DNA from 3 places in the Candidatus Sarcina troglodytae genome. Region 1 is predicted to be linked to each of the others. Evidence: predicted binding sites of a transcription regulator. Region 1 holds the regulator's gene; each other region holds the start of a gene.
The links. The regulator NrdR, encoded in region 1, represses ribonucleotide reductase genes. The targets are predictions, from matches to a motif close to CACNANATNTNGTG.

Region 1 (4,587 bases):
ATGGTGTTTTTAATTCATGAGATATATTTGCAACAAATTGACTTCGCATATTTTCAAGCCTTTTTATATCAGTTATATCTTGAACTACTGCAACTGTTCCAATCTTATCTTCACCATTTATTACATTTGCTGTTCTTATTCTTAAATTTCTAATTTCAGGATATCTTATTAATACCTCAACTCTATCTTCACTATTTTTAAGAACATTTAATATATTATCTTCCATTATATATCTACTAAATTTTTTACCTATTATATCTCCTCTTACACCAAATATTTTTTTAGCGTATGGATTAATCATTATGACTTTTAATTCACTATCTACTGCAACTACTCCACTATCCATGCTTTTAAGTATTGCTTCTAATTTGTTTTGTTTGTCTAATGATTCAGAAATACTCTCCTCTAACCTATCAGCCATATTATTGAAACTTTTTCCAAGCATTCCAAATTCATCTATTGTTTTTATACTTACTCTTTTACTTAATTCTCCATTTGCAATCTTAGAGGTTGTATTTTCTAATTCTTTCAACGGATTTAGTATAACTTTAGTAATTCTAATAGATAAAAGTACTGCTATTAAAATAGATATTAATAAGGCAATCAAGTAATACCCAATATTTATATCTTTAAATATTATAGCACTATCTAACGGCATTGATGTTCTTATTACACTTCCATTGCTTAATTTTAAAGCATAATACACCATTTCCTTATTAACTTCATTACTATACCTTATACTACTTCCATAACCATTTTTCATGGCCTCTTCAACTTCTATAGCATCTACATGTGTATCCTTATTTGAGTCTTTGTAACTATCAAATAAAACTGTATCGTTAGCACTTATATACGTCACTCTAACATCACTATTTTTAAGAAAACTAAGTTCATCATTTAAACTTATATTATTATCTATTAATACCTCTAATATTTTATCATATTCTAATAAAACACTTTTAGAATTTTGTATATATCTATAGTTAGATATTCCAAAATATAATCCAGTCATAATAATAAGAGATAATATTATGATAGCACTAATAGATATAACTATTTTCTTTCTCATGTGTCGTACCTCTTAAAATCATTTATTTTAGGAATATAAAAGCAAATAACCTTCCAGAATTTTCTCCTGTTTTTCTAAAACTATGAAATTCTTCTGATGTATCACAAAAAGTACATTTACCTAAAGATTTTATATTTGTCATATTTACAATCCCACTTAATTGACTTATTATACACTTTTCTAAACTTAGGTTTCTGTTATCTACAACTTCATTACCAAATTTTCTTTGAAATTTTTCTGCTAATTCTCTACTAACTTCATAACAACATTGTCTTATGTGAGGTCCTATTATAACATCTAAATTATTGCATCCATAATTATCAATCATATATTTACAAGTCTTTTTAGCTATCTCATCAAAAGTTCCTCTCCATCCACTATGAACAGCTGCTATAACTTGTTTTTCTTTATCATAAACTATAACAGGAGTGCAATCTGCAGCAAATACTCCAATACCTACATTCTTTTTATTTGTAATTATAGCATCTCCATCAATCTCTCCTTTTGGAGCTATCAAATTATCCTTACAATCTATTATCTTATCGCTATGAATTTGATTTAAATATAATATATTATCTAAAGCAAAAATATTCTCTAATCTTTCAATATTTTTCTTTCCTTCTATAGTACTCTTTTTAAAATCAATTTTATTAAAAGCCGTTGAAAAGTTGATAGATACATTATCATCGTTGAAACTTAAAAATTTCATATCATCTTTAATTAATTCTTTCATATTTTTTCCTTTCTTAATTTATTGTATTGTTTTATTTTATCACAAATGAAGCAAAAAAGGTAAACTGTAGTGACTCTACAGCCTACCTTCTTTACTTCATTAAATTCTTTATTTCTTCCATAAAGGTATTTATATCTTTAAATTGCCTATAAACAGATGCAAATCTTACATAAGATACCTCATCAACATTTTTTAATCTCTCCATAACCATTTCGCCTATATCTTCTGATTTTATTTCCACTATCATTTTGTTACTTATGTTTTTTTCTATATCATCAACTATGTTTTGCATTTGACTTCTGGAAACAGGTCTCTTTTGGCATGCTTTTACTATGCCGCTCATTATTTTATCTTTATTAAAAGTTTCTCTTATAGAATCTTTTTTTATTACTAATATAGGTATATCCTCAACTTTTTCATATGTTGTATACCTTTTTGAGCATCTTAAACACTCTCTTCTTCTTCTTATAGCTGTATAATCATCAGTAGCTCTTGAATCTACTACTTTACTTTCCTCATAGGAGCAATAAGGACATCTCATCTACTTTCACATCCTTCTATAAAACTGTATTTTTATTATACATTTTTTTTCATGTAATTTCTACATATATTTATCCACATCATATCTATTATCATTTTCCACTTTAACTAGTATAACATCAATTCCAACTTTAATCACGTTTTCCCATAGTATTTCTATATCTTCTGATTTTCCAAACCATGATGTCTTTTCCTCTGGTATTATTATAGATAATATTTTATTTAAATCAGAATCTATCTTTACATCAATTATATGACCAAGCTTTTTTCCTTTATTAAAATCTATAACCTCCATACTCCTTAAGTTATTTAATGAAAATAACATTTCCTCCATAATAAACCTCCCCCATAAGTATTTATATGCTATTGTATACTTATTTATTATTAAGTTATCTAATTTATCATATTATTAATATGTTTCATCATATAAAAATAGAGCCTAAAATTAGGCTCTATACATATTTTTTCATATGTTTTAATGCTATTTTCTCTAATCTAGATACTTGTGCTTGAGAAATTCCAATTTCATCAGCTACTTCCATTTGAGTTCTACCATTAAAAAACCTAAGGGTCAAAATTAATTTTTCCCTATCATTTAATTTTTTCATAGCCTCTTTTACTGAAATATTTTGAAGCCAATTTTCATCTTGATTTTTTGAATCACTAATTTGATCCATTACATATATAGCATCTCCTCCATCGTGATAAATAGGTTCAAATAACGATACTGGATCTTGAATTGCATCTAATGCAAATACAACTTCTTCCCTTGGAATATCTAATTCTTTAGCAATTTGTGATATGGTAGGTTCTTTATTATTATCATTTATCAATTTATCTCTAACAAGCAATGCTCTATAAGCAATATCTCTTAAAGACCTACTTACTCTTATAGAATTATTATCTCTTAAATATCTTCTTATTTCTCCTATTATCATTGGAACAGCATAAGTAGAAAATTTCACATTTTGACTTAAATCAAAATTATCTATGGATTTCATAAGACCTATACATCCAACTTGAAAAAGGTCATCTACATTTTCACCTCTATTATTAAATCTTTGAATAACACTTAAAACTAGTCTTAAATTACCATTAATAAACTTTTCTCTTGCTAAGTTATCTCCATCTTTCATCTTTAAAAGGAGTTCCCTCATTTCTTTTTCTTTTAATAATGGCAATTTAGCTGTGTTTACACCACATATCTCTACCTTATTTATCATCATAATAAAAATCAACTCCTTTGAAGTAATTACTTCTGCATTTTAATTATTACCTAAGAGAGTTGATTTTATACTTTAAATCATTTTATTAATTTCTTTCTTTAATCTTTTTATTATCTTTTTTTCAAGCCTTGAAATATATGATTGCGATATTCCTAGCATATCAGCTACTTCTTTTTGTGTTTTTTCTTTGTAACCTTGAAGCCCAAACCTTAACTGAACAATTTCTTTTTCTCTCTTTGATAGATTTTTCATTGCTGTAAACAAAAGTTCTCTATCTACCTCATCTTCTATTAAATTATATACAGTATCATTTTCAGTACCTAAAATATCTGATAACAAAAGTTCATTTCCATCCCAATCTATGTTAAGCGGCTCATAAAAAGATATTTCAGCTTTAACCTTACTATTTCTTCTTAAATACATAAGTATTTCATTTTCTATACATCTTGAAGCATAGGTTGCAAGCTTTATTTTTTTATCTGGATTAAACGTGTTTACAGCTTTTATAAGACCAATAGTTCCAACTGAAACTAAATCCTCAACACCAACCCCAGTATTTTCAAATTTTCTTGCAATGTAAACAACAAGTCTTAAATTTCTTTCTATCAATATACTCTTTGTTTTATCATCTCCTGCCGCAAGTTCAGAAACTAATTTCTCCTCTTCTTCTTTACTTAAAGGTGGAGGTAATACATCAGTTCCCCCAACATAATATATTGATTTGCAAAATACATTTAATTTTGAAATAACTCTATTTAATAATAGTTGAATTTTAAACAAAGCTTGCCCCCCTTTTTACCTATTTATTATATCATTCCTCTAGATAATAATGCCTCATAATCTCCATCTCCACTTAGTCTTTGGTCACAAAAACATACTATAGCGTCTTTAATTAAAAGGTTACTGCTTTTATTATATATTTTTATATTTTTTACTCTAAATCCAGATATCATATTATTGTATCCATTAACTACTTTATAAGGTATACTAAATAATTCTTTATCTTCTAAAGTAATATT
Region 2 (4,587 bases), 870 kb from region 1:
TCATTTTTTCCTTTTCCTACATAGAACGGTTCATTAGTATCTAATCTTATCCATTCATAAACATAGTAGTTTTTCAACTTAGTTCTCCTTAAAGGGCTAAAGGTGTAATACTCTATCACCTATTTCAGCTGTTCTTCCTTTATTCCAGAAATTTGTTCCTATATCCTTCCATACCCTCGGTTTCCCGATATTTAAATAGGGAGTGGACTATACCTTCACATTGAATGTGTTGCTATTATAGTCTCTGAACCTTCTCCATTTTAAAGGAGCTTGGATGCTGATTGCCCAATCTGTATAATTTTCAAACATTCACACTTATTGTTTCCAATTATGTTGTAGTTTATACAGCTCTAAGGGTGTTCCAGCAGTTTAAGCAATTTAACGTGAGCCTATATTGTTAACCCACAAGTTCTTCTCATAACTTGCATTTCATCTTGGTCGCTATTACCACAAGATGGGCAATGCCAAGTTAAATCTTCTTTATCTAATTGAATTTCACCAGTATAACCACATTTATAACATATATCTGGTTTTGTATTAATTTCAGCATATTGTACATTATGATATATAAAGTTTATTATGCTTTCAACAGCTTCAACATTTTTACTCATGTCGGGTACTTCTATATATGAAATGCATCCCCCTAGTGATATATCATGGAATTGAGATTCGAATTTTAATTTTGTAAATGCATCAATTTCTTCACATACATGTACATGATAAGAATTTGTATAGTATAGTCTATCAGTTACATTTTTTATTTTACCAAATCTTGCTGTATCTATTTTGCAAAATCTATATATTAGACTTTCAGCAGGAGTTCCATAAAGACTAAATCCAAGTCCTGTTTCATCTTTCCATTCATTGCATTTATCTGTCATGTATTTCATTACCTTTATGGCAAACTTTTCTCCATCTCTTGTTGTATGACTAACCCCAAGCATTGCATAAGTTAACTCGCATATTCCAACATATCCAAGAGATAAAGTAGAGTAACCATTTTTAAGCAATTCATCTATTCTTTGTCCTTTTTCAAGTCTAGCTATGGCTCCATATTGCCAATGTATAGGACTTGCATCAGAAGTTATTCCAAGAAGCATTTTATGTCTAGTTAAAAGTGCCTCTTTACATAACTGTAATCTTTCGTCAAATATTTTCCAAAATAAATCCATATCGCATTTAGCAAGTATTCCGATTTGAGGTAAATTTAGACTAATAACTCCTTGGTTAAATCTACCATACCATTTATAATCCCCATTATTATCTTTCCAAGGTGAAAGATGGCTTCTACATCCCATTGGTGGGAAAGTATTCCCTTCATAATTTTTTCTCATCATTTTAGCACTTTGATAATCAGGAACTAATCTTTTAACAGTACATTTTGCAGCAAGTTTAGTTATATAATCATATTTTCCACCTTCAAGACAATTGTGGCTATCTAAAAGATATACAAGTTTTGGGAATGCTTCACCTATTTCTTGACCTTTATAATTTTTCATTCCTTCCAATCTTTGTTTTATCATTTCCTCACAAATTAACGCCATTTCCTCTTCGTATGGATGTCCTTGTTCAATTTCTAAATAAATTGTAGAAAATGGGGCTTGACCATTTGTTGTTTGTAAGGTTGATAATTGATATCTTATAGTTTGTATTCCATCTTTAAGTTCTTTCATTTTAGCATCTAAAGATAATTTTTTAGCTAAATTTTCATCACCTAATAATTCTAAATAGTGATTGAAAGCTTTTTCTTCTGTAACTTTAAGATATTTAGCTAAATGTTTAATAGTAATACTTTGTCCACCATATTGATTAGATGAAACTTGTGCTATGATTTGAGTTGCCACGGTACATGCAGTTCCAAAAGATTTAGGTTCTTCTACTAATTTTTCATTAATAACAGTTCCGTTTAAAAACATATCTTCTAAATTAACTAGGCAACAGTTAAACATAGGAGATAAACTATAATCCATATCATGCCAGTGAATAGCTCCTTCATCATGAGCTTGCACTATATATGCAGGAATTAATTTTCTTCTTGAAATGTCTTTAGACACCTCACCTGCAATTAAATCTCTTTGAGTTGCTGAAACTACTGGGTTTTTATTAGAATTTTCATTCATTACATCTTCATTTTGTTTATTTAGTAAATTTAATATACTTTCATCAGTAGTATTAGTATTTCTCTTAAATTCTTGAACAGCTCTATAACCTTCATAAGCCCTAGCGGTTTCTACTTGACCATAATGAACAAGTCTATCATATACATAACTTTCAATATTATAAATTGTACATGTTTCTTTTTGTTCATTAAAATATTTTTCTGCATCATTTGCTATAAGTTCTGCTATGTTTAATACGTAAATTCCACTACCATTTTTCATAGCTTTTGATATAGCTTCTTTAATTTTCTCCTTATTAAATTCTACTGTACTTCCGTCCCTTTTAATAACTTCCACAAAACCACTCCTAGACTTTATATTTATTTGAATTTTATATATTAAAAATAATATTTAAATATTAAACTAATATTTTTTAAAGACACAGGATATTGTACTATTATTTTTGAGTACACACAAGATATAGAAGTTTTGAAATTTTAAGATTCTAAGCAATATTCTCACAAAGACGTTATTTTTCTACCTAAGTTCTTATATTTTTAAAGTTTTGTTTGTTAATATTTATGTGTTACTTTTTGATAATAAGTGCTTATATGTATCAATTAATGATTAAAAAAAGTGAATAATTTTAAATTATTTATTATAGCGGTAGGCAGATAAAAGAGGGTTTATAGTTATAAAATGTGGAGAATAATATATGTTGACATCTAAATAAAAGAATGCTATTATTTTGTTCATATAATGAACAGTTTGAACAAAAATAAATAAGGTGAGTTAAATATGATACTTGTAGATAGATGGATAGATATTTCAGAATATTTAAAAGAAAAAAAGTATGCTTCTATGGAAGAATTAATGCAAAAATTTCAGTTATCAAGGTCAACAGTAAGAAGAACTTTAATAGCTATGGAAGAGAGAAATTTATTAAAAAGAGTACGGGGCGGAGCTGAAGTAATAGAAGATGAAGTTCCACTTACAATAGTGGATTGTGAAAATATTTTTAATACTAATAAAGAGGCAAAAATTAAAATTGCAAAAAAAGCAGCGAAGTTGATAGAAGATAATGATGTAATATTTATAGATTCTGGTTCAACATGCTTTTATATGATAGACCATATAGAATCTAAGGGCATTACTGTGGTGACAAATGGAATAGTGCATATACAAAAGTTAATGTCAAAAGGTATAAATACTTATATTTTAGGTGGTTATGCAAAGCCAGAGAAAAATTTAATTATGGGTGAGGATATAATAAATAAAATAAGGGTTATGAATTTTGATAAAGTTTTTTTAGGTACCATGGGAATAGATGCAAGAAGTGGCTTTACAACAATGATGCTTGAAGATGGAGAAGTTAAAAAAGCGGTTATAAAGTCTTCAGAGAAGTGTTATATTCTTGCGGATAAATCAAAATTTAATGTGAGAAGGTTTTATACTTATGGTGAATTTAATGAAGCAACAATCATAACTGATTCTAAAATAGAGTTTGAAGACGGGAGAGCGAAAATTATATATTGAATAGTTGCTAATGATTAGAAGTATATAAATAAGAAAAGCTGTGTAGAAGGAATTTTCTATGCAGTTTTTTTATATAATCAAGACATAAAAATTCTTTATTTGAATTGTAAATGGATTATTTGTTGACAAAAGTTCAAAAAATAAATAAAATAAAGATGAAGAAAATGGATAAATTAATTAGTGAATAAATGGGAGGGGTTATTTATGAATAATGTTAAGTTTCCAAAAAATTTTTTATGGGGAGGAGCTACTGCTGCAAACCAATTTGAAGGAGCGTATAATGAGGATGGTAAAGGATTATCAATACAAGATATAATGCCAAAAGGAATAACTGGTCCTATAACCGAAATCCCTACAGAAGATAATATGAAATTAATAGGAATTGATTTTTATCATAGATATAAAGAAGACATAAAGCTATTTGCTGAAATGGGATTTAAAACATTTAGGATGTCAATTGCGTGGTCAAGGATATTTCCTAATGGAGATGATATTGAACCAAATGAAAAAGGGTTGGAATTTTATGATAATGTTTTTGATGAGTTAGCTAAATATGGAATAGAGCCATTAGTCACATTATCGCATTATGAAACTCCGTTAGCATTGGCAAGGAATTATAATGGATGGACTGATAGAAGACTTATAGGTTTTTTTGAAAGGTATGCTAGAACTGTATTTACAAGATATAAAGATAAGGTTAAATATTGGTTAACTTTCAATGAGATTAATTCAGCTCTACATTTTCCACTAATGAGTGCAGGAATATTAACTCCAAAGGAACAATTATCAAAACAAGATTTATATCAAGCGATGCATCATGAATTAGTTGCAAGTGCATTAGCTGTTAAAATTGGGCATGAAATTAATCCAGAATTTAAAATTGGTTGCATGATTTTAGGTGTTCCTAATTATCCTTTAACTGCAAATCCAAGTGATGTAATTAAAGCAATGG
Region 3 (4,587 bases), 610 kb from region 1:
GAAAAAAATCTCTCCAAAGAAGACAAAGAAACAATACTTAATGATATAAATAAATTTTTAAATATAATGTCTTCTAAAACAGGATTACATTATGATAATTTCTCTATAAATTTCTAATTAATATTTACTAATAATTTTAAATTTAAAACAAAATAAGAAATATCAAATTTATCGATATTTCTTATTTATATTAACTCTTATAAAGTATAAATATTTTAAAAAAATAAATAATATTCTTCATTAAGCTTAATATTTAAATTTAAGCATTTAAATAATCTATATCTTATATGCTTTATGATTATTTCCAACATGTGAAACTCTATCTTTCCTTTCTGCACTCTTACCTGGGCCAAATCTCTCATCTAGACTTAGGTATCCTGTAACCCTTGAAATCCCTTGTATATCACTTGAACCACAATTTACACATGCTAACTCATTGCTATGAAGATACGTACCACAACACTTACAATATCTTATATGAAAATTTATACCTAAATAACTTATATTTGTGTGTTTGTAAGCATAGTTTAATATATTCATTATAGTTTCGCCATCTGGACAATCGTCTACTTCTAAATAACTTATATGCCCTGCATTACAAATCTTATGATATGGAGCTTCTATTTCTATTTTATTTTTTATTGATATTGGATAATAAACAGGCACATGATAACTGTTTGTATAATAATCTTTATCTGTTACATCTTTGATTTTTCCAAAAGCTCTTTTATCGTGTTTTATAAACTTACCTGATAATCCTTCAGCAGGGGTTGCATAACAGCTCCAATTTAACTGTGTTTCCTCAGTTACTCTATCAGTATATTGCCTTATATATGATATTATTTTTAGACCTAATTCCCTAGACTTTTCGCTCTCTCCATGATGTTTTCCAGTTAAAGCGATTAAAGCTTCCGCAAGACCTATAAATCCAATTCCCCAAGTTCCTTGCTTTAAAACTGGTTCAATGGAATCCTCTTGATTTAATCCCTCTGACCCTCTCATAAGTCCTTGACCAGCTACAAAAGGTAAATCTTTAACTTTAAGTTTTTTCAAAACATCATATCTATGCAATAAAGCTTCTTTACATGTTTCTAGCCTTTCATGCAAAATTCTAAAGAATTTTTCCTCACTTCCCTTTGCTAATATACCAATCCTAGGTAAATTTATTGTCACTGGCGCAATATTTCCTCTACCTGCACAGCCAGGTTCACCATTTACATTACTCATTAAATAAGTTCTGCATCCCATTGTAGCTGGCTTATATCCTCTTTCATAATACTCTTTGTTAAAATCAGCATCTATGTTCATAAATGTAGGATTCATTCTCTTTGCAGCTACCCTACACGCAAGTTCATAAAGGTAAAAATAAGGATCATCAACCTCTCTATTTACCCCCTCTTTTACCCTAAATATTATATTAGGAAATATGGGCTGTTCTCCCTTTCCTAAACCTTTTTCGTACTCTTTCAAAAAAATCTCACAAACTAAAGCAGCATCATTGGAATCTGGCAATCCTAAATTTACTGAACTAAATGGTACTTGTGAGCCTGCTCTTGAATGCATTGTATTTAAATTATATATAATTCCTTGCATTGCTTGATGTATTCTTGCTCTTAACTTTTTCTCTGTAAGTTTCTCTATTTTATCTGATGCTACGCCTAGTTCTTCATACTCTTTTCTAATTTCTTCTCTAGTTGGATGAACAAATATACTTATGTCATTATCAAAATCTGGATGCGATTGCCCTCCAAACATATCATTTTGGCTAGATTGCAACAAAATACAAGATAATTCAGCAGCACTTTCTATTCTTTTTGGAGTATTTATTGTTCCATATCCTGTATTGAACCCTCTTTCCAAAACCATTCTTGTAGGTATATGAAGGCAATTAGTAGTTAAATTATAACTATCTAAATCATGATAATATATATCACCATTTTCATGAGCTTTCGCTAAATGCTTTGGCATTATAGATAAATTATGCCATTTATTAGATTCTGAAGCTATTCTTAAAAGTTTTGATGAAAAGTTATTTCCAACATTAGCATTATCTCTATCAGTTTCTACTCCTATTTTACTTATTGCCCTCATCAAATCAGATTTTATTTCCCTAACCCTAGTTCTCTCTGCTCTATAATTTGAATAAGCCATAGATATATTTTTTAATCCACTATCATTTAATGCCTTTTGTACCAAATTTTGAATTTCCTCTACTGATACATGACTTTTACCAGACATTTCTATATAATTTAGTACCTTTTGAATTATTCCTAAAACTTGACTCTCAGATATATCATATCCTATTTCTTGAGCCGTTCTTTTTATAGCATTACTTATTTTATCGGTATTGAATCTTGCATCTCTACCGTCTCTTTTCACAACATGTAGCATTACAATTCCTCCACTCTACTATATATAGTACCGAGAATTTATTATACTCTACTATCATTTATGGTGCTAATTTTAAATTTTCCTTTAAATTAAACCTATATTATATAGGTCTTTTTTTCTTTCTTTTTTAACTTTTTCTAAAGATTTTCATATGTTGACATTTAAACTTTTGCGTATCCAGTTTTCAAATATCTTTATTATTTTATAATAATTGGTTAAAGAAAACCGCATTCACTAGAATTCTAAATGAATCAATTAGTGAAAAATCCATCATTATATCAAAAATTAGATTGATTAATAATATATTTAAATATATAATATAAATAATAAAGAATATCATGTGCTAGGGGTGCCTAAATTTAGGCTGAGAAATGAATTTATTCATTAACCCTCAAAGACCTGATCTGGATAGTGCCAGCGTAGGAAAGCGTTTTTATAAACAAAAAAGGCGTACTTATCTTGCGATAATTACGCCTTTTTTGTTTATAAAAATAGGAATAATAAATTTCAAGGAGGACTTTTAAAATGATGTCTTTTCAAGAAATCCTAAACAAATTTGTTACGGGATTTTCTCAAATTTTTACAGGATTACCTTCAAATATTGGAACAATCCTAGCTAGTCCTATGACAATAGTTACTATAATTGGGCTTGCAGTAATAATTCTTGTGCTATTAAAAGCTAGAAAAACAAAATTTGATGTAAGAATGATTACCACAATAGCCATTGCATTAGCCCTAAGTGTCGTTCTTAGCTTATTTAAAATTTATCAACTTCCTCAAGGTGGAAGCGTAACACTAGCTAGTATGGTTCCTATAATTTTAATAGCATATATTTATGGTCCAGGAGTTGGTATGCTTACAGGATTCATTTATGGATTACTTACTTTACTTATAAATCCATATATACTTCAACCTATACAAGTTTTATTTGATTATCCTCTTCCTTTTTTATGCTTAGGGATAGCAGGATTTTTTCCAAAAAAAAGATTACTCGGTGCTATAATCGCCATTTTCTTTAGATTTGTCTGTCATGTTATATCAGGAGTTGCCTTCTATGGAAGTTATGCTCCAGCTGGTATGTCGCCTTTAGTATATTCAATAGTTTATAATGGCTCATTCTTACTACCAGATACTATAATTTGTCTAGTTGTTTTGTACTTTTTACCAATTGATAGGATAATCAAAAACGTAAATAAATATAAGCCAACCAAAACAAATACATAAAAATAAGGATATCTAAACTATCTTGTTTAGATATCCTTATTTTTATTTTAATATAAATCTTTAAATACTGATGTATACAACTCATTTTGTACTACATATTCGTCTGCTTTTCCGTTTTCTAATGCTTCAGTAAAATCTAAGTTTATAGGTAACTCACCTAAAAGTTTTAAACCTAAATATTTAGCATGTTCCTCTGATGATTTTTTACTAAATACATTCATCCTTTCTCCACATTTACCACATAATATGTATGCCATATTTTCAACTACCCCTCTTACAGGAACTCCTAATTTTTCAGCCATTACAACAAGTTTTTTAACTATCATAGATACCATATCTTGAGGTGTTGAAACTATTATTATTTCTTTTAATGGGAAACTTTGCATTACTGTTAAAGTTATATCCCCAGTTCCTGGAGGCATATCTATTAAAAGATAATCTAAATCTCCCCAAACTGTATCTTGATACATTTGATTTAAAACTCCATTTATAACAGGGCCTCTCCATATAACAGGCTCATCTTCAACTTCTGTAATAAGATTTAATGATATCACTTTGATTCCTAAACCTGTTTCTACAGGAATAAATCTAACCCCTTCACCTTCTGAGTATATCTCAGCCCTTTTTTCATTTATTCCAAAAAATCTTGGCATTGAAGGACCAGTAATATCCGCATCTAATACACCAACTTTATAACCTTTTTTAGCTAACTGAGACGCTAACATTCCTGTTACAGTTGATTTACCAACTCCACCTTTACCACTTATAACTCCTACAATATTCTTTATATTTCCATATTTATTTTTTATTTTAGCGATTCCATTTCCGCATCCACTACCATTTTTAGCTGAAGCACAACTACTACTACTTGAACATGATGAACAACTACTACTCATTTTTATTCTCCTTTTTCTCTATTATTTACTTATTATATTTATGTCTAATAACATATAAAAATATTTCTAGTTCCAT

Region 2: the regulator NrdR is predicted to act here: its motif matches at 2,540-2,553, upstream of nrdD (anaerobic ribonucleoside-triphosphate reductase).
Region 3: the regulator NrdR is predicted to act here: its motif matches at 2,408-2,421, upstream of nrdD (anaerobic ribonucleoside-triphosphate reductase).

The regions. Positions count from the first base shown of each region.
Region 1 is NZ_CP051754.1:1,575,341-1,579,927, forward strand. It holds gene HH195_RS07075 (HAMP domain-containing sensor histidine kinase) at 1-1,069, opposite strand, end outside; gene pgeF (peptidoglycan editing factor PgeF) at 1,092-1,802, opposite strand; gene nrdR (transcriptional regulator NrdR) at 1,894-2,343, opposite strand; gene HH195_RS07090 (YlmC/YmxH family sporulation protein) at 2,404-2,676, opposite strand; gene sigG (RNA polymerase sporulation sigma factor SigG) at 2,795-3,568, opposite strand; gene sigE (RNA polymerase sporulation sigma factor SigE) at 3,641-4,348, opposite strand; gene spoIIGA (sigma-E processing peptidase SpoIIGA) at 4,375-4,587, opposite strand, start outside.
Region 2 is NZ_CP051754.1:704,785-709,371, forward strand. It holds gene HH195_RS03090 (NUMOD3 domain-containing DNA-binding protein) at 1-77, opposite strand, end outside; gene nrdD (anaerobic ribonucleoside-triphosphate reductase) at 390-2,456, opposite strand; gene HH195_RS03100 (DeoR/GlpR family DNA-binding transcription regulator) at 2,898-3,635, shown strand; gene HH195_RS03105 (glycoside hydrolase family 1 protein) at 3,840-4,587, shown strand, end outside.
Region 3 is NZ_CP051754.1:2,181,747-2,186,333, forward strand. It holds gene HH195_RS10210 (HDIG domain-containing metalloprotein) at 1-117, shown strand, start outside; gene nrdD (anaerobic ribonucleoside-triphosphate reductase) at 277-2,391, opposite strand; TPP riboswitch at 2,727-2,834, shown strand; gene thiT (energy-coupled thiamine transporter ThiT) at 2,917-3,615, shown strand; gene HH195_RS10225 (Mrp/NBP35 family ATP-binding protein) at 3,663-4,511, opposite strand.